Regions from separate parts of the Colwellia sp. MB02u-14 genome, predicted to be linked through region 2. Evidence: riboswitches for the same ligand, from Rfam matches in the RefSeq annotation. Region 2 holds a riboswitch; the other holds the start of a gene.

Region 1 (11,526 bases), 200 kb from region 2:
AGACCGCCCAGAAAAGGAATTTGTATTTGAAGCTAACTGGCAATGGCTACTAGACAGTTTGTCGACTATAGGGCCAGCATTTTTACTCGGTTGTGGCGTACTAGCGGTGTTTTTTTCAATTTTGGGTTACTTTTCTATCCATGGCTTATGGCGATATTCAGTAATAAAACAATGGAATAAACGCAAAAAAAGATCATTAAAATAATAATAAAAAGAAAATAATACGTTCATCCTGAACATGAAAAAGCATAGCTAAAAAGTGTAAAAACCTGACTACATTTGTCCTAACACCTGTGCTGGCTCAACCTTAGTCGCTTGCCAAGCAGGGTAAATAGTCGCCAGCAAACTCATCAGTAAAGCAGTAACTACAGTGGTAATTACATCAGCTTGTCTTAAGTGGGTAGGTAAAAAATCAATAAAATAGATATCACCTGATAATACTTTTACGTTAAAAAGTGTTTCAATTGCAACCACAATCTCAGTTAAATTTAGCGATATAACAATACCTAGCATCGCGCCAACTAAACAGCCAACAACCCCATTTACGAGGCCTTGAAACATAAAGGTCGCCATTATAACTGGGGTCTCTGCGCCCATAGTTTTTAGAATAGCAATATCACCTTTTTTCTCATTCACTGCCATGATAAGTGTCGATACAATATTAAAGCTTGCGACTGCTATCACTAAGACCAAGACAATAAACATCACCAAACGCACCAGTTGTATATCATTGAAAATATGTCCTTGTGTTCTTGTCCAGTCGTGAATAGCGACATAATTATCAAAACGATAGGCAACATCACGAATCACCTCTGGCGCTTGGAAAACATTAGCGACTTTTATTCGTATTCCCTGAACTTGCCCCTTTTCTAGATTGACCATTTTTTCAGCATGAGCTAGTGAAAGATAAACTGAGTTGTCTACAATCGTACCGCCAAATTTAAAAATACCAACCACCTTTACTTGGTGTTTTACCGGTATAGGAAATTTAGCACTTGCTTGATTGTTATTTTTTTTGGCAATAACATTAGACAATAAAAGTTGCAGAGAATCGCCTAATTCAAGCTGTAATTTTTTTGCAACACCTGAGCCAACAACAACCCCTACTACTGGGTTCTCAGTGTTTTCACTCTCGGCAATCGCTTGCCAACTTCCTGCAACCATATAATCAGCAATAGTAGAGACTTGCTGCTCTAACTTAACGTCAACACCGCGTACTTCAACCGCTTTGAGTTCACTGCCATGTTGCATCATCCCTGTTAATTTAATAACTGGCGCTGCTGATACCACTTGCGGATGTTGCTGAACTTTAGCGACATGTTTTTGCCAATTATCAATCGGCGTATTAATGGCAATTAGCTCACCGTGAGGAATAACAGACAATAGATGTTGCGCTAATGCACGTTCAAATCCATTCATTGCTGACAACACAATAATCAGCACCATGACACCAAGCGCTATACCAATAGTAGAAGACGCTGATATAAAAGAAGAAAAGCCGTTACCGTTTCGGCTACGAACATAACGTAAACCTAAGAATATACTTAATGATTTTGTCATCGAAAAGCCTTAACGTTCAAGGGGCGCTAAACGCCCGTGCGCTAAACGCAATTGACGATCCATTCTAGCGGCAAGTATTAAGTCATGGGTCACAATAACAAAACTGGTATTCACCGTTTTATTTAGATCTCGCAATAACTGATAAATCTGCTCAGCCGTATCAAAATCTAAGTTACCTGTGGGCTCATCAGCTAATATTAATGAGGGTTTAGTTACTAAAGCACGAGCAATGGCAACACGTTGGCGTTCACCCCCCGAAAGCGCTGAAGGTCGATGCTCAAAACGATGACTCAAACCTACCTGTGTTAACATTTCTCGAGCTGACGCTAAGGCCTCTTTAGGAGAGTCTCCGCGAATAAGTAATGGCATAGCTACGTTTTCTTCTGCAGAAAACTCCATCATTAAATGATGAAACTGATAAATAAAACCTATATGTTTATTACGAAATTTAGCCCGTTTTTTTTCAGATAATGTGTGAATGTCAACACCACTGATGATCACTTGCCCAGAAGACGGAGAGTCTAATGCTCCCGCGATATGCAAAAAAGTACTTTTGCCACAACCAGAACTCCCCACTATAGCGACAAGCTCGCCGGCTTCCACTGACAAATCAAGTCCATCTAATACTTTAGTTTCAATGCTACCTTGAAAGTATGATTTAGATAATTGCTGACAAAGTAAACCTTTACTCATTTCGTAAAACCTCGGCGGGCTGTGTTAAAGACGCTTGATAAGCGGGATATAAAGTAGCAACAAAACTCATCGCTATTGCTGATAAAATAATACTAATTACATTATTGATTGATAACTCGACAGGTAAAGACTGCCCTGCCCCAAGTAAACTCAACCCTAGTAGGTTAAAAATACTGTTTAAATTTAAGGTCAGTATTGAACCGACCACAGTGCCAATAGTGACACCCCAAAAACCATTAATTAAACCTTGGGTAATGAATATTTTAACCACCCCTATTCGGTCAAGTCCGAGTGTTTGTAAAATACTAATTTCCCCTCTTTTTTCAATAACAACCATGACTAGGGCAGAAACAATGTTAAACGCAGCAACCGCAATAATTAAACTCAACATTAGCCACATCATATTTTTTTCCATGCGAACAGCAGAGAACAATGCACCTTGGCTATCGCTCCAAGTAGTAAAAGCATATTGCGGATATTGAGTTTTTAAAGTACTTACAACTTGCTCAGCGGCAAAAGCATCATCAAGATATAAACGAAGTTTTTCAACGCCATCACCTTTTTGTCGATGCAGTTTCGCGCCATCTTTACTGTGAATATAGACAAGGGTTTCATCAACTTGCGAGCCTACACTAAAAACACCAGCAACAGTAAATGTCCGCTGTACTGGAATTCTTCCCATAGGGGTAAAGACCGTTTTATTAGGGAGTGTTAATCGAACGAAACCACCCAGGTCTACATCAAGTTGTCTTGCTAAAGCTCGCCCAATAACCACTGAGAACGGCTGTTCTGACAAATGGTTTAAACTTCCTGATAGCATCGAGGTATTAACAATATTATGTTGTTCAAATTCAGGCATTACCCCTTGAATGAGAACGCCACGTAACGCGCCAGAATTAGCTTGTATTAATGCTTCACTTTCCAGAAAAGGCGTAACGTGTGTAACGTTAGGGTGCAGTAATAGCTGCTCCCGAAGTGTTTGCCATTGTGGTAAGGAAACTTGTTTGTTCTGCTCTGATTCGTCTGCCAGCACAATATGAGGGACCAACCCGAGTATCCTACGTTTTTGTTCCCCTTCTAAGCCATCCATTACGGAAACAACCGTAATCAAGGAGGCAACTCCAAGTACAATGCCTACAATTGAAAAAAAAGTGATAAAGGAAATAAATCCTGAACTTTTGCGACTTCGACTATAGCGAAGCCCAATGAAAAAACTGACGGGCTGAAACATTAAATAAACTTCATCTTTTGTGTTATACCAATTGCACTTGTTACGTGCTCATTTTCAAAGGGCCTAATACCCTATGGTTTTTTGGTTTTTCCGTTTTTACCGTAATAGTCGGCTATAACTCAATCTAACTGGTTGTCGTTGATAGTTTAGGCTCATTAGTTCTGTCACCTTAATTTAAATGGCATTTAAGAAGGAAATACTCACTTAGATAAGGGGTTAAGCATATCACAGCCGATGTTTTATTTGGCAGGAAAAATCCCGTAAGTAAACGTAAAAAAAAACTCAAGTAGTAATAATTATATAATTTTCAGGGAATTACAATAAGCTCAGCGTTATCTATCCATGTAATGTACAAAATAAAATACGGGGTTGCTCAAGCATTATGTAAAAATTCATGTCTGAATCTAGTAAATAACGCTGTAACCCTTTAATATCAATGCGTTCAATATTTTATAACAAATATTTTATAACAAATATTTTTAACTTAAAGATGAGACTTCAATGAAAACAATAATAACAAGTGCGTTATGTTCTTCGTTATTGTTGCTTGCCGCTTGCAACAACAATACAGAAAGCACTGATACAACGAAACAAGAAATGCCAGCCATGCAAAAAACAGCGTTGGCTTCAGGTATCGACAAAGCGAACATGGATTTATCTGTTCGTCCACAAGACAACTTCTACCGTTATGTTAACGGCGCATGGTTGAACAGTAATGAAATTCCTGGCGACAAAACATCTATTGGTGCTTTTTATGACTTACGTGATGAAGCCGATGACAATGTAAAAGTAATCATCGAAGAATTAGCCGCGACAGAAAACTTAAAAATGGGTAGCGATGAACAAAAAGTTGCTGACTTATTCCGTTCGTACATGAACACCGATGCACGTAACGCTGCTGGTATCACTCCTGTACAACCTTTATTTGACAGCATCAATAGCTTAAAAGATAAAGATGAATTAGCTACATTTTTTGGTGAAAATCAAAAAAATGGCGTAGGCAGCCCATTAGCCTTTTATATCAGCGTTGACGCAAAAGATTCAACTCGCTATGCCACACATATCTGGCAAAGCGGTCTAGGTTTACCAGACAAAGATTATTACTTTGATGAAACAGAGCGCTTTGCCGCATTACGTGAAGGTTATGTAGCTCACATTGAAAACATGTTCAATTTAGCGGGTTTGAAAAATGGTAAAGCTGCCGCTCAAACTATTATGGCAATTGAAACTAAATTAGCGGAGTTTCATTGGACAAAAATTGAGACTCGTGACAGCGATAAGCGTTACAATAAATTTGACGTTACTGACTTAAACACAGTGACTGATGCATTTAACTGGAACGCTTATCTTGCAGCTCAGGGCGTAACAGCACAAAAAGATATAATAATTAACCAACCTTCATTTGTTAAAGGTTTTGGCGAAACATTCGCTGCAACTTCGTTAGCTGATTGGCAAACCTATCTAACCTTCCACACATTAAGTAATTTTGCAGGTTCTTTAACCGCTGATTTAGATAATGAAAATTTTGATTTTTATTCAAAACAATTACGTGGTCAAAAAGAACAACGTCCAATGTGGAAACGTGGTGTTGCGGTTGTGAACAGTAACTTAGGTGAAGTTATTGGTAAAGTTTATGTAGGCCGTCACTTTAAACCAGAAGCTAAAACGCGTATGACACAACTTGTTGAAAACCTACGTGGGGCTTACGGCGCAAGTATTGATGAATTAGAGTGGATGTCTGATGAAACGAAAAAATCTGCTCACGTAAAATTAGCAAGTTTTGACCCTAAAATTGGTTACCCTAATAAATGGATAGATTACTCTGCCCTTGTTATTAAAGGTGATGATTTAGTAGGAAATAGCATGCGTTCAGGTGACGTTTCTCATCAAAAGGAAGTGGCTAAATTGGGTGGACCAATAGACAAGCAAGAATGGGGAATGACACCTCAAACGGTAAATGCTTATTACAATCCAACTAAAAATGAAATTGTATTTCCGGCAGCTATTTTACAACCACCATTTTTCAATTTAGCGGCTGACGACGCTGTTAACTATGGCGGTATTGGCGCTGTTATTGGTCATGAAATGGGCCACGGATTTGACGATCAAGGGAGTAAATACGACGGCGACGGTAACTTACGTAACTGGTGGACTGAAGCAGATTTAGCTGCATTTAAAGTTCGCACTGACGACTTAGTAACACAATACAATGGCTACTCTGTATTTGAAGACTTAAATGTAAACGGTTCTTTAACCTTAGGCGAGAACATCGGTGATTTATCTGGTGTAACTATCGCTTATAAAGCTTACATTGCCTCATTAAATGGTAAAGAAGCTCCTGTAATTGATGGACTTACTGGAGACCAACGTTTCTTCATGGGTTTTGCTCAAGTATGGCGTGGAAAGAAGGTAGAAAAATCGTTACGTAACCAGGTAGCGACAGACCCTCATTCGCCGGGCGAATTCCGCGCATTAGGCTCTTTATCTAACATGCCTGAATTCTACAAAGCGTTTAACATTAAAGAAGGTGACGCTATGTATATTGCTCCTGAAAAACGTGTAAAAATTTGGTAAGCAAAATATTGAGCTAAAGAACAATAAACGAAGACTAAGATGCCAACAAATATTGTTGGCATTTTTTATGACTTTACACTGACTAAAAATAAAATATAGCGGCACAAAGTTAACCGCATAAATAGTAAATCAACAGCCTTTAACACCTCTACATATTGTAAATAAATATAAATATCGTAAACTAGCTACACGTAAAGTATTTAGGGAATAAGGTGTAAACCTTAACTGTACCCGCAACTGTAAATTGTCTACTGTTTTATAAGGATTCAATGAGTCAGCATACCTAATGACTTTAATAGCAGAAATTTTAAGATCAATAAAATCGTGCGGGAACACGCGGTAACTTGCTACTCGTTAAGGACTATCCTTAACGCTAGCCTTGCCTTTTTTCCTCTTTAAAATCACTATAATCACAACAGGAATACTCATGGTTGACGAAACACAAAAAAGCGAAAAACATCAAGCGCGCATGCAAAAAGTCAAAGACAAAGTTGATGCTAGAGTTGACGCGGCAACAGATGAACGCGGTATATTAATTGTTATCACAGGCAATGGTAAAGGTAAATCAACATCAGGGTTTGGTACACTAACTCGTGCAGTTGGTCATGGCTTGAATGCTGCCGCAATTCAATTTATAAAAGGCACTTGGGCTTGTGGAGAAAGAAATGTTCTTGAGAAACTTGGCGTACCTTTTCATGTTATGGCAACCGGTTTTACTTGGAATACACAAGATAAAACCGCTGACATTACTGCAGCGAAAATTGTGTGGGAAGAAGCTAAGAAACTATTAGCTGATGAAAGTGTTGATGTTGTGTTACTTGACGAACTAACCTACATGCTGTCATTTAAATACCTTGATCTTGATGAAGTGCTTGATGCCATAGCGAATCGTCCCCCGATGCAACATGTGATAGCCACCGGCCGTGGTGCGCATCGTTCATTACTCGAACTCGCAGATACAGTCAGTGAAGTACAATCAATAAAACATGCTTTTGATAACAATATAAAAGCGCAAAAAGGCATTGATTGGTAAGAGAAAATCATTACTTATAAAGCCTAATATTCCTGCAAAAAATGACATATAGCAAGCAAGAACGTTTTATAAAACAGGATATCGAAGAACAGACTAAACATAAAAAAGCCCATGTAATATGGGCTTTTTTAAATGTTCAATGCTAGCTGTTAGCGTTCACTAAACACAAATTCTATTTAAGCTTGTCGCAACATCTATAGATACTTTTTGCTGTTGCTCAGCATGTTGCGCAACAGAACTTAAGCCATTCGTTATATCTTGGCTCAATGAAGCAACTTCAGCCATATTCGTATTAACCGACGCTGTAGATTGCTGCTGCTGTTCAGTGCCACTCGCAATTTGGGACGTTAGCGCATTAACTTCATTAAACACACGCCCTATTTGTTCTAGCGCTTCAACAACTTCAGCAGAATGCGTTAAGCTGTCTTGTGTCAAAATTTGACCACGAGAGATTGCCGTCACTGCATTCGTTGATTTTTCTTGTAAACCTTCCACCATAGAATGGATTTCAACGGTTGCTTCTTGTGTTCGATGAGCGAGCGCTCTTACTTCATCTGCAACAACCGCAAAGCCTCGACCTTGTTCACCGGCTCTTGCCGCTTCAATCGCAGCATTTAAGGCCAATAAGTTTGTTTGATCTGCGATACCACGAATAACGTCAAGTACAGAACCAATATTAGAACATTCAGTTTGTAATAAAGCTAAATCGGTAGCCATTTCAGTAACTTCTTCAGAAAAAGCCTCAATTGTTTGCTGGCTGGTATTTGAGGAGGTCATGCCTTGCGATAAAATAGCAATGACTTGATTTGTTGTTTCGCTCACCTGTGAAGCGCTGTCTGAAAGTATGCTAGAGGTTGAAGCGACCTCATCAATAGAGTGTGCCATTAACGCTATTTGACGAGCAGAATCGTCAACGGCTTTAACGGAGTCGGTCATTTGTGTGGCCAGTAAAAAGGAACCTTCTTTTAATGATTCAGATTCCGTACGTAACTCCGCAAGCACGTCTGACAAGTTACCAATAAATGAACTGAGTTCATTCGTCACAGTGGCCAGTTCATCATTACCTTTGTCAATTAGCGGCCCAGGAGGTGCCTGTTTGGTACTAACGACAAGTGTAAGATAGTGTTGTAGTCTTGTTAATCGAGATGACAGCTGCTTTTCAATAAATATATACCCTGATATTAATTGGGCAATCACTAAAAAAGAGAGTATACCGATAACTGTTGACTGGCTTAGCTCATCAGTAAATAGCAGTACAAATAGCAGGGCTAATAATCCAACAGCCGCAGTTGGTATAAGTAATTTCACGCTTAAGCGAGTAAACATAGAGTATCCATCGTGTTAGTTTAAAAAACAGCCTAAATTTAAGCTACTTGGCTTTATTACGTTATAAATTACCTATTATTTGCTGTTTTAGCTAACAATATTTGTTAATTTTAATTATTGATCAAAAAAACCATTTTATTTTAGCTATCCTTAAACGAATTAATGGTTCATCACTCAGATAAAATATAAATAGGAAATCAATATATGTCTATCATCGCAATTTTTATGGGATATCGACTTCTAAAACTTTATACATAAAAACCACATCATCAAAAGCCTGACTATTGAACTTTTATTGACTCCATCTAAATCGCCGCCTTTTTTAGTTTACGGTTGCATTTAATTTTACTGAGTCAGAAGAATAAAACCAGATTTTTAACTATTTTATTCTTTACCTTAAGCACTTTTTTCTGTTTTTACTCGACTGTGTCGAACAGCTACCGTTGTCATTAGCCTGCTTACATTGAATTTCAATTGTGACGATTACACCTACGTTATTAACGAAAGAGATATACGTCATAAATAATTGATCTGACATTTTTCTTTCACTTCACTCGGTATTCTCATAAAATCAATCTATCGATTATTTATCAAGGTATTCCGTGACTTCTATTCAACATTTGTTCGATAATAATCAGCAATGGGCTGACAACATAAAAAAAGAAGACCCACATTTTTTTAAACGTTTGTCAGAACAACAAAAGCCAGAATATTTATGGATAGGATGTTCTGATTCAAGAGTACCAGCCAATGAATTACTCGGTATGTCTCCAGGTGAAGTTTTTGTTCATCGTAATATTGCTAACCAAGTTATTCATACCGATTTAAATTGCCTTTCTGTTATACAATTTGCTGTAGAAAATCTTAAAGTTAAACACATAATAGTGTGTGGTCACTACGGCTGCGGTGGAATTATAGCTTCAATTGATAATAAGCGTCATGGATTAATAGATAATTGGCTAGGGCATATTAAAGATGTCTATCGTTTTCACAAAGACCGTCTCGATGCCGTTGAAGATCACCAAAAAAAGGTCAATTTACTCTGCGATCTCAATGTGGTTGAACAAGTGGCAAACGTTTGCCATACCACGACATTAGTCAATGCTTGGAAAAAAAACCAAGACGTAACTGTTCATGGCTTTGTGTATAATTTACACGACGGTATTTTGAAAAATTTAAATGTCTCTTGCGATGGAAAATAATTAATGACCTTAACGATACCCGATGCACCGATAAAAAAACAACCTTTCTCTTGTGGTGAGGTTGCCTTAGTTGGCGCAGGTCCGGGTGATCCTGAATTACTGACCTTACAAGCTTTTCGCTTTATCAAACAAGCGGAAGTTGTTATTTATGACCGCCTAGTAAGCGCAGAAATTTTAGCGTTATTACCTGAAAATTGTGAGCGTATTTATGTGGGGAAAAAACAAGCTGAGCATCGAGTACCTCAAGATGATATTAATCAGTTATTAGTTGATCATGCGAAGCAAAATAAAAAAGTATTACGTTTAAAAGGTGGCGATCCATTTGTTTTTGGTCGGGGTGGCGAAGAGGCACAATTTGCATTAAAACATGATATTGCCTGTCATATTGTGCCTGGAATGACAGCGGCTTCTGCATGTACAAGTTATGTTGGCATACCTTTAACTCATCGACAAGTTGCTCAAAGTTGTACTTTCATTACCGGCAATGTACAAAACAACGGGGAATTATCACTACCTTGGCACACCCTCACTGATAATAAACAAACTGTCGTTTTTTACATGGGCATTAAAAGTTTACCGATAATTAGTGAGCAACTCATTAAAGCCGGTCGTATAGCTTCGACGCCAGCAGCCCTTATCTATAAAGGCACAAATCCTGAACAACATGTTTACCGAGGCACTTTAGCAGGGTTAAATCATCTGGTTGAGTTGCATAACATAAAACCACCAACGCTGGTGATTATTGGTGATGTTGTTAACACTTTTGATGAAAAACACTTAATAAATTTAGGTTATTTATCCCCAAAATAATAAATGTTCAGTAAACTTCACGCTCAGTGCTTCACCACTATTGATGATATTTTACCTTGGGCTTAACATTCCCCTGATAAAAATTATAACCACTTTAAATAATAGGAATAAATACTATGCAGGGAACCGCCAATTTCTCAAACGCTGTGTTACCAAGTGAAAATTTACCACACTTAACTAAACTGACCTTTGAACATTTATCCCCCCTTTATGCGAAAAGTAATCGTTATATCAGCTTATTTTCTACACTTTTTATTATTTCAGTATTATTTATTGCTCTACTACAACGTTTTATTCCGCTATCGACAACAGCAAACAACGTTGTTAGTTTTTTTATTGGGGCTACAGTCTTAGTCGGCTTTATCAGTACTTTTTACACTATTGTTGCTGACAAACAAAAGTCTTATGCACTTCGAGAACAAGACCTTAGCTATAAAAGCGGTGTTGTTTTTCGTAAAACGGTTAGCCAACCAATGTTACGTATTCAACATGTAGAATTAAAACGTGGCCCTATTGACCGTAAAATAGGTTTAGCTACACTACAGGTTTTCAGTGCAGGTGGCGCAATGCACACATTTGAAATTCCGGGGTTACCACTAGATAAAGCGGAGAGCATTCGCCAATTTATTCTTGATCACAAAGATGTTAATCATCATGGATAAATCAACAGAAACCCTAAATAACAACTCAGATGCCACTACGCAACCGAGTGAAACGATAAAAAACACTAAAGATTGGCAACGTATATCACCTATCGCTATTATTTATTTTTTAGCTAAATTTGTTGCTGGGTTTTTAAGTAATATCCTTGTGTTCTTACCTGCATTATATATTGGCTATGATAATTTTATCGCGTATCCCCACCTATGGCTTCCTATAGGTTTAGGCGTGCTCGCGGTTATCATTACCTCTACCTTTTTAAGTTTTTATTTCTTTCAATACCGGTTATATCAAGATCATATTGAAATACGTTCGGGGGTAATTTCAAAGAAATACGTTAACTTGCCTTTTGCTAAAATTCAAAACGTAAAACTTGAGCAACCTATATATTATCGACCTTTTGGCTTTACTTGCTTACAACTGGATACAGCAGGCTC
Region 2 (11,526 bases):
ACACTTTGCGCTTAAACCCCGAAATAAATTTACGTTATGTCAAAATAGGCGAACGTATCACAGATTGTGACTTAGTTATTTTACCTGGCAGTAAAAATGTAATATCTGATCTTAAGTTTTTTAAAGAGCAAGGTTGGCAACGTGATGTTGAGCGTCACTTACGTTATGGTGGAAAGGTCTTTGGCATTTGTGGTGGTTATCAAATGTTAGGAAAAACCATCAGCGATCCCCACGGTATTGAGTCAAATATTAAGTCGATAACAGGGCTAGGTTTACTTGATCTTGTTACGGAGTTAACCCCCAAAAAAATATTAGCACAAATAACGGCTACCATGACGTTAGGTAATGATAGTTGCCTTGTTAAAGGTTATGAAATTCATTGTGGTATTTCTAAGGTTATGATAAATCAGGAGAAAATGGTGGTGCCACTCCTTGTTAATAAAAGTGATAATCAAGCAACTGATGGCTGTATTTCAGATGACAACAAAATAGCAGGCACCTACCTGCACGGTATTTTCGATGAAGGCGATGCAACACAATTATTAGTTAATTGGCTCGACAGTAATAATGACATTCAACAGACTATTCATCTTGATGAGCATCGAGAGCATCAGCTTGAACGGTTGGCTGATGTTTGCCAAAAACACTTAAAAATATCAGTCATCGAAGATATTATAAAAGACAGTAAAAGGACCAAAGCATAGCATAGCGGTGAAAAACGCATATTCAACAAACATAAAAGGCTAAATAACATGACCAAAAGATTTTTATCGCTGACCCTGGTAAGTTTATTATTAATAGTAATAACCGCTAAAAGCTTTGCTGAAGAACCTAAGCAGCGCATAGTCGCCTTAGCGCCACACATCGTTGAAATGCTATTTGATATTGGCGCAGGTAAAAAAATTGTTGGTACTGTTTCTTACGCTGACTACCCAAAAGCGGCATTAGATATTCCACGTGTGGGTAGCTACCACGGCATGCAAATAGAAAAATTGTTGGCATTAAATCCTGATTTAGTGATTGTTTGGAAGTCAGGTAATTCGCAAAGTGATATTGATAAAATGCATCGTTTAGGCCTAAATGTCGTTTTTAGCAACCCTAAAGATATCGATGATGTTGCCACCGAACTGCGTTATTTTGGCAAATTAACGGGACACAAAGAGCAAGCGGAAACGGTCGCTTTAGCCTATGAACAACGGTTAAAAAAGTTACGTCTTGAAAATATAAACAAACAACCGATAACTGTTTTTTATCAATTGTGGTCAGAGCCGATGATGACTATTAATGGCACAACATGGATAAATCAATTAATTGAAGTGTGCCAAGGGGTAAATGTTTTTAAAAGTAATGCTACACCGTACCCTAAAATAAGTACGGAGAATGTGATTGTTGCTCAGCCACACTTAATGATTTTACCGGATGAAAATTCGGATAAGCCACAACCTATTATTAACTGGCAAAAATGGCCAGAAATACCCGCAGTGAAAAACAATAAGTTTATTCACGTGGATGCAGATTTATTACATAGATTTAGTACCAGAATGTTAAGCGGTGTTGAAGATATGTGTGAAAAAATTGATCAGCAAAGATGGCCCTTAATTTAAGTCCACTATGCTGTTATTACACGATCAGGTCTTGATGAATTAAACTTTCATATTACATCGAGCTAGCGAGTACTATCACCGCAGGTTATTCATCTTAAATGGCAAAGTGATACAACAAAAAGTATCTGCTGAGTTTAGCTACTGTATTAGTTCTGCAGACGTAATTGCTATGACTGTATTATAAGGTTCAACTAGTTATTGGTAGGCTTACAGCAAGAGACACGTGATATAACGTTAAATAAGGTCGTTCTCGAAGTAAGACGGGTGAATGCAGTTAAACCATTTAATATGGTGCGTTAACTAACACTTAATATAGTAATGATGAGATAAAATTAGCCAGTGAAAATAAAATAGATAAGGCTAAGCTTAACGATGAAGCTAGCGTAATTCCCACAGATAACGTAATTAAAATACCTTGGCGGTATTAACAATTATTGCTGATTGAGTTTTGTTGACTAAAATGATTATTAATTTTTTAGGTTTTATCAACTTATAGCCATATGATAATAAAGGCAGTATAACCAAATGCGATAAACTTACTCGGTATAGTACAGAGTAAAAATAAAAAAAGGGCACTTAAGTATGTGCCCTAAATCAAATTATTTTTTAATGTCTTATTTTTAAGCAAATCTTATTCAATAAAGGCAATGGCAGATGGGTTTAATTCTGTTGCAAGTCTTGGAAATGCTTTAAGGTTAGTTTCAGTATTTATAACATCAACGCCTGGCTTCTCTGGATTACTTACGCTAAGCCAAAGAAAGTTTGCAGCATCTAAAGCAATATAGCTAATTTGTTCAGTACCCGTAGCGGCTATCTTTTCATTAGCAATAACACCCGTTGTTGGGTTAAAGGTATATACCGTTGAAAGCTCATAATAACTTGGCGTAAAAAATGTTTCACTGGCAACAAAATAGCCTTTTGTTTCGGATACAACGACGCTTGAACCAATAAAAGCACCGGTATTATTTTCAATATCTGCAGCAGACAAAACACTGCTCAAGTTATAATCACTTGTTGCAATCGCTTCGATGCGACTCATAGTTAAGTCAGTACTGGTATATGAGTTACGTGTTGTAACATATACCGTATCTCCTTGACTCACTATACTATGGCTCAGTGGGTTTAAGCCTTGAAGCGGAATACCTTTAAGATTATCATTTTCATTAGCATTTGTTTCAATTTCTTGGTCTGTCGCTGTATCAAAAACGGCTACATAAGCGGTGTTTGGTGAAAAAGAGTCTGATAAACGTTGCATAACAATAAACAGTTTACCGTCAGCAATTGTCGCTGAGGCAGGGTTTGGTGTGCCATTACTATTGTTATCAGCGATGTAGCTAGATAGATCTAATTGACCCAATTTGAAATCTTCAAATTGTGTTGCCTGAGGATTAACAATCCAAACTTTGTCTGAACCGTAACGTAAAAGATAAGCTTTGCTTTCATTGACCGACACTAAGTCATAGGGATTTCGAGTATTTGAATCACCAGTATCTTGGGTTGTATATGACCAAACTTCTGTATCAAGGGCATCAGCATTATATTTTGAGATAGAATCAATGTTATAACGGCCAAGGTGAAAAACGTCTTTATTGTAGCTACGAACAGTATAGTCAGAGGCATCTTTAATATAATAGCCTTTGGTGACTTGCTCTGTAATTGGGTCTAAGGTCACAACTTCAGAGCCTGAAAAATCAGGTGCGACTGTTTGAACAACCGCGAACGATGGTGTGTCTTTCACATCACCTACACTTACTTGAATAGCCAATTCTCCCGTTAAGTTCTTTTTACTGTCATCCGTTGCAACAATTGTGATGGCGAAAGGACCGACTTCACCGCTGTCAAAATCAGGAGCATCCATAAAGCTTAATTCACCACTTTGTGTGATGCTAAATAAACCACTTGAATCACCCGTAAGTGAAAGTACTATAGCGTCTCCATCGGCATCAGTAGCACTATAGGTGCCAACAGCGGTTGTGTTTTCTTCTATCGTTGGGCTACTTGCGCCGGTAACTATGGGTGCGACATTACTTTTTGAACTTCCGCCACAGCCTGCAAGAGCAACAGTGCCCAGTACTAAACTTAATGGTAATATGTGTTTTTTAAAGCGAGTTAACATTTAAAATCCCTTAATGGTGTATTTTATTTTTAAGCTGCGACCCTGCGATGTTCTATTTGCAAGATCTTGGTATTTATCGTTAAATAAATTATTGGCGGCAAAAGATATTCTATGTTTGCCTTTTTTCCAGTTGACTGAAAAATCTGATACGGTGCGGTTGGCTGGATTACCATTACCTATATGACCGTTATTATTTTGAATTCTGTTAATGAGATTGAAGTACAAGTCTTTATCTTTACTGACTTTAAATGACATGTTCCATGCGGAATTTACCTTGTATTTCAACGCTACGCTGTACTGTTGATGATATATACCCGGTAGTTTCTTCTTATTAAATGCGACAAATTTTGATGTGGTTTCACTGTCTATAATATTGGCTTGTAGCGCGAAAGATAATTGTGTTAATAATTGATAATTTGTTTGAATTTCAATGCCTAACAAGTCTGCATTACTGACATTTCTATAGCTACCGACATTACTTGAATTAAAAATGGCGACAATTGAATTTTCTAATTTTTGTTGGTAAATAGATGAAGATATAGACAGATTTTTGTAAAGGTATTGCCCGCCCATTGAGAGTGTTTTTGCTTCTTCTGGCAATAAATTATCATTACCCTTAAAGGAGCCTCTATCACCAAATAATTCGTACAATGTCGGTGTTCTTACACCATTACTTAAGTTACTGGTAACTTTTAAATTACCTTGTTTAAAGCTTAACCCGACTTCAGTTGTTTGATAATTATCATTGGCTACAAACTTAGCTGCACTGGAATGATTAATCGCTATGTTTGAGTTTTTCTCTTGTAGGTTACTGAACAATGTATACACTTCTATGGGGAGTGACTCGGGTTGCCACTCGATGCGGGAGCCTATGTTGAGTTGTTCTTGTTTTGCTGAAATATCACATGACGCTATACCATTACATTGTGTTGGTTTTCCGTTGTGTTCGCTAACAGAGCTGAAATTTTGTTTATTAAAACTGACAAATGGCAATAGATTAAAGTCTTTCCATGTAAGGTAAGGTTTAAAGCCGATATGTTTTTTTGTTGTTTCATAATCATTGATATCAAGTTTTATCGAGTCGGGACTTGAAATATAACGCTCATCTTTATTTTCAGCGTAGGCTTCAAATTCAATTGAATTTAGCCAGGGTGATTTGCTTAACCATTGATGTTGATAGCTATAGCGTAAGTTTTCAGAGCTTAACGTCGAATTGTTTTCAGGGGAGTTGTTTTGGTAATTAGGCAGTGCTTTATCTTGATCGTTATATTGTACATTGACTCTGATCTGATGTTGATTAAATTGGAATATGTTGTTTATAAAAAAAGACTTTTTTGTAAACTCATTATTTCTTAATGCTTGCCTATCAGGCGTATCACTATTACTAAAGCCCGCAGGAACGATAAAATCGTAATCGTTGTCACTGTTAATATAATGACCACCAAAAGACAGGCTGTGAGTTTTAAATGCTTTATTATAAAGCGCATTAACTTCTTGATAGCCAAAGGAGCCCATGGCCAGGGTTAATTTACTCGAGTCTTCAGTGGGGTTATAAGTGTTAATGCGAATGACTCCACCGATAGGGGTAGCGCCAGTACCAATCGCTTGGTTTTTACTGATTTCAATACTTTCTATTTGTTCAGTGGGTATTTGGTTTAAATCAAAACCACCGAATTGACTATCGTTAATAAGTTGACCATCAATATAAAGTTGTACCTGCTTACTGCTCGACCCTCTAATTGAAATAGATACAGGGTTACCAATACCACTTATTTCCCGAATTTGAATGCCATTTATCGACTGTAAAATATCAGCAAGCGTTTGCGATGAGTATATAAAGCTTTCGCGATGTAATACTTGATAATTAGGTGTATTAAATGACTGGTCATTAACAACTTCAATGACTTCTATATCATTACTTAACACAACTTCTGCTTGCGCAAGTGCAGGCATCACGATGGAAATAATAACAAATGTATAACGTAAATAAGAAAACATAACACCTCAAAAAATTTTGAGGGAGGTACGGAAGGGTTATAACAAATAGCTATTGCTAATGTCATTAGATTTCCGTAGCGCCCACCGCACTGCAAGTCATTTGATATTGTTTAGGCCGGTCTCCGGGCTTAACTTCACGTAGCGTAAAGTATTACCGTTGCGGGGGCAGCGTTAGAATTATGCATTGCATGTACTAACTTCCCGATTATCTCTAATTCATACCTTGTTAAAGTATAAGTGTTGAGCACCTAATCAATTTTAAGGCGCTATTCTGAGTTGATTGATATAGCTTGTCAATAGTTAGAGTATTAAATCTATAGTTTATGGCTAGTTAGCTCTAATCGTTTGACTGGTTTTAAAGCAACGTCATTTACTCTTTATTTTGATCCAGCCCTTTAAGTTCAGACGTAAACCATGACCTATCATCAGAAAACTTTGTTGTCAGACTATTTTATCTGATGGCATTAACGATGATCTGGCGAGGAATTTTTTGAAGTTACTGAGATTTTAGTTACGGGAAGTTATTCTTTTTAATTAATAACGAGTCGTTTAATGACAACCGATAAAACCTAGGCTCTGCTGTAGATTTTTATTGTCTATTTTAATCTCTATTAATTTTATCTAGGCTGTTTAATGGTGAGTTTGGCTAGTCATTATCAGCGATAATAGTCATTGTTATTTATTCGATATATCCACTGATTTTAAGGTTAATTTTTCAATAATATTAGCGAGCTGATTTTTTTCTTCAACACTCAAAACAGACAATAATTCTTCTTCACGTTGTAAAGCCATCGGTATTAATTGTTGATAAATAGCTAAGCCATGCGCTGTTAGTTTTAACAATGAAGATCGTTTATCGCTTTTATCAGTATTTTTAACTAACAAGCCTTGGGTCTGCATTTTTGCTATTGCGCGGCTTGCTGGCATTTTTTCTAAATTTGTTTGCTCGCCTATTTGCTTTGCTGATAGCAACTCTCCGTTACCTAAACTGGCTAAAACACGCCATTGTTGACGAGAAAGTTCAAACCTTCCTGTATAAATTTCAGCAATATTATCACTCACTTTTGCTTGTAGTTGAGTGAGCTGATAAGGAAAAAATTCTGTTAAGTGTAAGCTTTTCATCGTCTATGTATTCTCAGCTAATCTTGTGAAGGTGTATCGTTATCCACTCTAAATAATTCTGCATTCAAGTGATGTTTTTTCAATAGTTTATAGAACTCTGTACGATTCCGCTGTGCTATTTTGGCTGCTTGTGAAACATTACCTTCGGTAGTCTTTAATAATTTGGCTAAGTAGTCGCGCTCGAATTTTTCTCTCGCTTCTTGAAAAGAAGGCAGCTGTGCACTTTGAGTACGCAATGCATTATTAATTAAGCTTTCACTGATTAATGGCTCTGTTGATAAAGCGACACATTGCTCAACGACATTTTGTAATTGTCTAATATTTCCTGGCCAGTCAGCCCTGATTAAAACTTCCATCGCTTCTTGGCAGAAACCATTAATTTTATGAGACGTATTTTCGATCGCTACACTTAAAAAGTGCTGGGCAAGTAAAGGAATATCTTCACGGCGCTCAGCGAGTGTTGGTAAGGTGAGTTCAACCACATTTAAGCGGTAATAAAGATCTTCACGAAAGCTTTTATCAATAATGGCTTCTTGAAGGTTTTTATGGGTTGCAGCAATAATACGTACATCAACTTTTATTGATTGTGTACTCCCGACCGGGCGAACTTCTTTTTCCTGCAGAGCTCGTAATAATTTCACTTGAAAGCTCATTGGCATATCACCCACTTCATCAAGAAATAAAGTGCCGCCATCGGTTGACTGAAAAAGTCCTTGGTGGTTTTTATCAGCGCCAGTAAAAGCGCCTTTGCAATGACCAAATAACTCTGACTCTAACAATTGTTCGGGTATGGCCGCACAGTTAATGGCGGTGAATTTTTTACTGTTACGCTTGCTTGCTAAGTGAACCGCTTTCGCTAATAATTCTTTACCGGTTCCGCTTGCGCTATGGATCAATAGACTAAAATCACTTTGAGCAACCTGATAGGTTTGCTGTAATAATGACGACATCACAGCGCTGCGACTAATTATCTTTTTACGCCAAATGTCAGCTTTTGCATTGGTATTGTGCGCACTATTTTGTGGTTGTAAACGTATGGCTTCTTGTACAGTTGATAACAGCTCTTGGCTTTCAAAAGGTTTGGTTAAAAAGCTAAAAACCCCTTGTTTTGTCGCACTAATAGCATCAGGAATAGTACCGTGGGCGGTCATAATGATGACAGGTAAATTGGGTTGTTGTTGACGAATTATTTCGAAAAGTGCCATACCGTCCATGCCTTCCATGCGCAGATCGCTGATCACTAATTGTGGAGGAAAAGTTTCTAATATGCCTAATGCCATTTTGGCACTACTTGCTGACTCGATTTGATAACCTGCCGCTGATAGCCGAATACCCAGTAATCTTAATAAGCTGGGATCGTCATCAACAAGCAGTATCTTCTCGCGTTGTTTTTCATCGATTTTTTTGTGATTATTGGTTAAAACCATCGTCTTTACTGTCCATGTTCATTAATAGTATGTTCTATTTTTTTTAGCTGAAGGATCTGCTGCTGTAATGCTTTAAATTGCTGCTGTTGCTGCACGGAAGCTTCTTTTATGGCGTTAAGCGCTTTCTTTGCTTGTGATAGATCATTGAGACGTAACACTTGTTCATTGAGTTGTATTTTTAGCATGCTATAAAAGGCAAAGTCGGCCTCAGTTATATCGCTGTTTTTGAGATCAATGAGTGAAAGCTTGTTTAAGATACTTTTTGCGGTAAACGGATTGTGAACAGACGAATGAGGCAGTGAAAAAAGCAATACTGATTTTAATTGCCATTGAATAGCATCGTTATTATTCATTTTATTTTGCGTTACAGCTTCATTACTGTCGAATAAGACTAACTGATGTTGGCGAACTTTATCTGCCAATTGACTGTCAGTTAAGGTTACTAAAGATAAATAATACTGCGTATAGTCAATGATTTTACTTTCAACAGTTATATCTGGAGTTGTTTTATTTAGTAACTGACAACCACTTAATATTGAGAGTAACGCTAGTGTAAAAATAACGAGAAGGTTTTTATTGGTTGAAAATATCATCAAGCCTTTACTCCCATTTTAGTTTCCACTAGAAAAGCATGAGGCAAGGTGATTGTCATTGCGGTACCACTATTTATACCGGTATTACTTTTTATTTCAATGGTGCCATTGAGTCGCATCAGTAGCTCCTTTACAATGGTTAGTCCTAGACCACTGCCTTTGATTTTTGCATTTTTTGCAGGAATGCCTTGGTAAAAAGCATCAAATATTTTCTCTTGTTGGCCGTCAGCTATACCGATACCTTGGTCAATAATACTCAACAACAACGTATTATCATTGAGTGAGCACACTATGTTAATAACGTTGTTTTCATCAGAGTACTTAATCGCATTTGATAAGAGGTTATCTAAAATAACACTTAATTGTTTCCCGTTAGCTTTGAGTTTTATTGCCGCACTTTTATACACAACTGTTAAGTTTTTCTGTTTAATATCTAAACTTCTTTGTTGTAATACTTGCGCAACTAATAATGATAATTCAACGGTTTCAGCATCTTGCAAACTGGTTGAATCAAGCACAATATTGAAGTCTAGTAGGTCTTCAATTAAGCGTTGTAAGCGGGTAACACTACGACGAATAATATTAGAAATTTCTTGTTGTTCAGCATTTAATTCCCCAACACTGTGATCATAAAGTAATTCGGTGCCTTCTCTAATTGCCGCCAGTGGTGTTTTTAGCTCATGAGAGATATGACGAATAAAACTTGATTTTTGTAACTCCAGTGCGTGCAAGCGATTACGCATAACTTCTAAGGCGTCAGCAATTTCTTTCATTTCGGGGGAGCCGTTAAATGTGACTTCACTGTCGAAGTTTCCTAATGCTAAATGCTGTATTTTCTTTAATAATTGTTTGAGCGGCTTAGTTATTAAAAAGATAAAAATTGCTGCGATGATTAAAGTGAAGGGAATGATCATCAGGCTTTTTAGCATGTCGTGTCTAACATCGTTGGCCGATGCTTTAATCTGCTGTGCTTGCGAGATTAATAAATTGTTACTTTGCTCAGCTATTTTTTTTCGGATAGAGACAAGTTCAGTAAAATGTACTTGTAGCGATGCTAATGACGACGTTTCCAATGGGTGCAACGTTAAATAACGGTGAACTAATTCAATCGCTTGAGAAAATTCTTTACTTAGCCGATTTAAGTTTTTGTCTTTATTAAACAATGGATTACTAGCCATGGCTTTTAAAATAGCTTGCTCGTGTCTTAAATAAGCAGTTAATAAGTCTTGATCTTTTAGTATCAAAAACTGACTAGCACTTCTTTCCATTTTGGCTAAGGTAAAATTTATTTGCCGATTTGTTTTAACGAGCTCAGCGACATTAAAAATAGCCGATGTACTTTGATGAGAAAGTAATGAAATTTGATTCGCACTATACAGTAAAGCTATTACTAACGGCAAAGCAACCAAAGAAAAGCCTAAAATGCTGAGCTTTTTAATAGAATACGCGTTAATCGCTAGAAAATGAGGGAAGTTTAATTGTTTCATGGATGCCACAACGATTAATGAGATGAGTAGTTTAGTTTTATTAAAAGAAAAAACAACCATGTCGTTTATTTGAGACACTACTTTAAACCCTGTAATAGCGGGTTTTGAAATTTTATTATGAGTTAGTTACTGTTTTACTTCAATTATTTTATCCATTGTTAGTGTTAACGTTTGCTCATTATTTTTATCAACAGTTTTTCTGTTGCCAAATGGCGACACATTGGAGAAGTTCTTGGGTAGCTTTTAAGTATTTATCTAATAATATCAGCGTTTTATATTTATGGTTCAATTCCTGCTATGTCTATTGTGTTAACCCTTATATTGATTAAAATAAATCCATGAACTCTATGAATAAAGGAATTAAAATGAATTCTATTAGCTTGAAAAAAGTCACTCTACTTGTTGGTACCTGTGCATTAGCTTCGTATTTTGTAAGCGCAGAAGATAACGTTGCAAGTCTTGAAGTTTCCGTGGTTGAACAAGTTGTTACTAAGCCTGCTGCGACTCAAGTGTTGTCTGCTGATAAATGGGTTAAGGTCGACAAAAGTATCCCTACATTATTGACACAACTTGACCATGATAAAAATGGTTCACTTAATGAAGCAGAAGTTATTGCGAGTAAAGATGATCAATTAGTGAAGCACTTTAAAGATATTGACAAAAATGCGGATACTGAAATCAGTGAAGGTGAGCTAAAAAGTTATCTGGCTGCGTTAAAAATGAAAATGAAAATGAAAAATTAACTGTATCTTTTTAACATTATTAGACACGAACTTCCGACTGTTGCCACCTACGCAGTTGGATTTTTTCTCACATGTCATACCCAGTAGAAGATTATTATGGACAACAAACTCACTAACAAAGTACCCGTAGAATCAATGCCTCGATTTGTACAAGTTGATGATTGGATTTTTGAGATAAAAACTGTGCGCGCTCTTCGTGTTGAGGAGTACGGTAAACCTTATACGGCCATTGCCAATCTAACGGTAAATGGAGATAACGCTTATATTGATGGTTTGCTGACACGTGAGGATGAAAAATTTAGTCGCAAAGATTTCCAAGCCTTTTATAAAGTTTGTCAACAAATGACAATAAAAAAAGCACACTTTGACCGCTTTAAAAACAATAAACTGATTGCTGAGAGTGTCGATATCACGCCAGTAAAATCAGTGAAACAAC

What was found. Region 2 has a riboswitch for cobalamin ahead of H4J52_RS18575 (TonB-dependent receptor). Riboswitches for the same ligand answer to the same signal wherever they lie in the genome.
Region 1: another riboswitch for cobalamin. It lies ahead of cobO (cob(I)yrinic acid a,c-diamide adenosyltransferase); the one in region 2 lies ahead of H4J52_RS18575 (TonB-dependent receptor).

Annotation. Positions count from the first base shown of each region.
Region 1 covers NZ_JACGUX010000087.1:290,480-302,005, forward strand. Annotated here, with positions in the region: gene H4J52_RS17655 (DUF2062 domain-containing protein) at 1-205, shown strand, start outside; gene lolE (lipoprotein-releasing ABC transporter permease subunit LolE) at 274-1,560, opposite strand; gene lolD (lipoprotein-releasing ABC transporter ATP-binding protein LolD) at 1,570-2,253, opposite strand; gene H4J52_RS17670 (lipoprotein-releasing ABC transporter permease subunit) at 2,246-3,484, opposite strand; gene H4J52_RS17675 (M13 family metallopeptidase) at 3,986-6,058, shown strand; cobalamin riboswitch at 6,220-6,364, shown strand; gene cobO (cob(I)yrinic acid a,c-diamide adenosyltransferase) at 6,486-7,091, shown strand; gene H4J52_RS17685 (methyl-accepting chemotaxis protein) at 7,251-8,417, opposite strand; gene can (carbonate dehydratase) at 9,020-9,619, shown strand; gene cobA (uroporphyrinogen-III C-methyltransferase) at 9,623-10,429, shown strand; gene H4J52_RS17700 (PH domain-containing protein) at 10,546-11,091, shown strand; gene H4J52_RS17705 (PH domain-containing protein) at 11,084-11,526, shown strand, end outside.
Region 2 covers NZ_JACGUX010000087.1:491,227-502,752, reverse strand. Annotated here, with positions in the region: gene H4J52_RS18590 (cobyric acid synthase) at 1-704, shown strand, start outside; gene H4J52_RS18585 (cobalamin-binding protein) at 753-1,604, shown strand; gene H4J52_RS18580 (cadherin repeat domain-containing protein) at 2,236-3,720, opposite strand; gene H4J52_RS18575 (TonB-dependent receptor) at 3,721-5,718, opposite strand; cobalamin riboswitch at 5,814-5,985, opposite strand; gene H4J52_RS18570 (MarR family winged helix-turn-helix transcriptional regulator) at 6,394-6,840, opposite strand; gene H4J52_RS18565 (sigma 54-interacting transcriptional regulator) at 6,858-8,267, opposite strand; gene H4J52_RS18560 (hypothetical protein) at 8,273-8,863, opposite strand; gene H4J52_RS20320 (HAMP domain-containing sensor histidine kinase) at 8,860-10,425, opposite strand; gene H4J52_RS18550 (hypothetical protein) at 10,713-11,090, shown strand; gene H4J52_RS18545 (hypothetical protein) at 11,187-11,526, shown strand, end outside.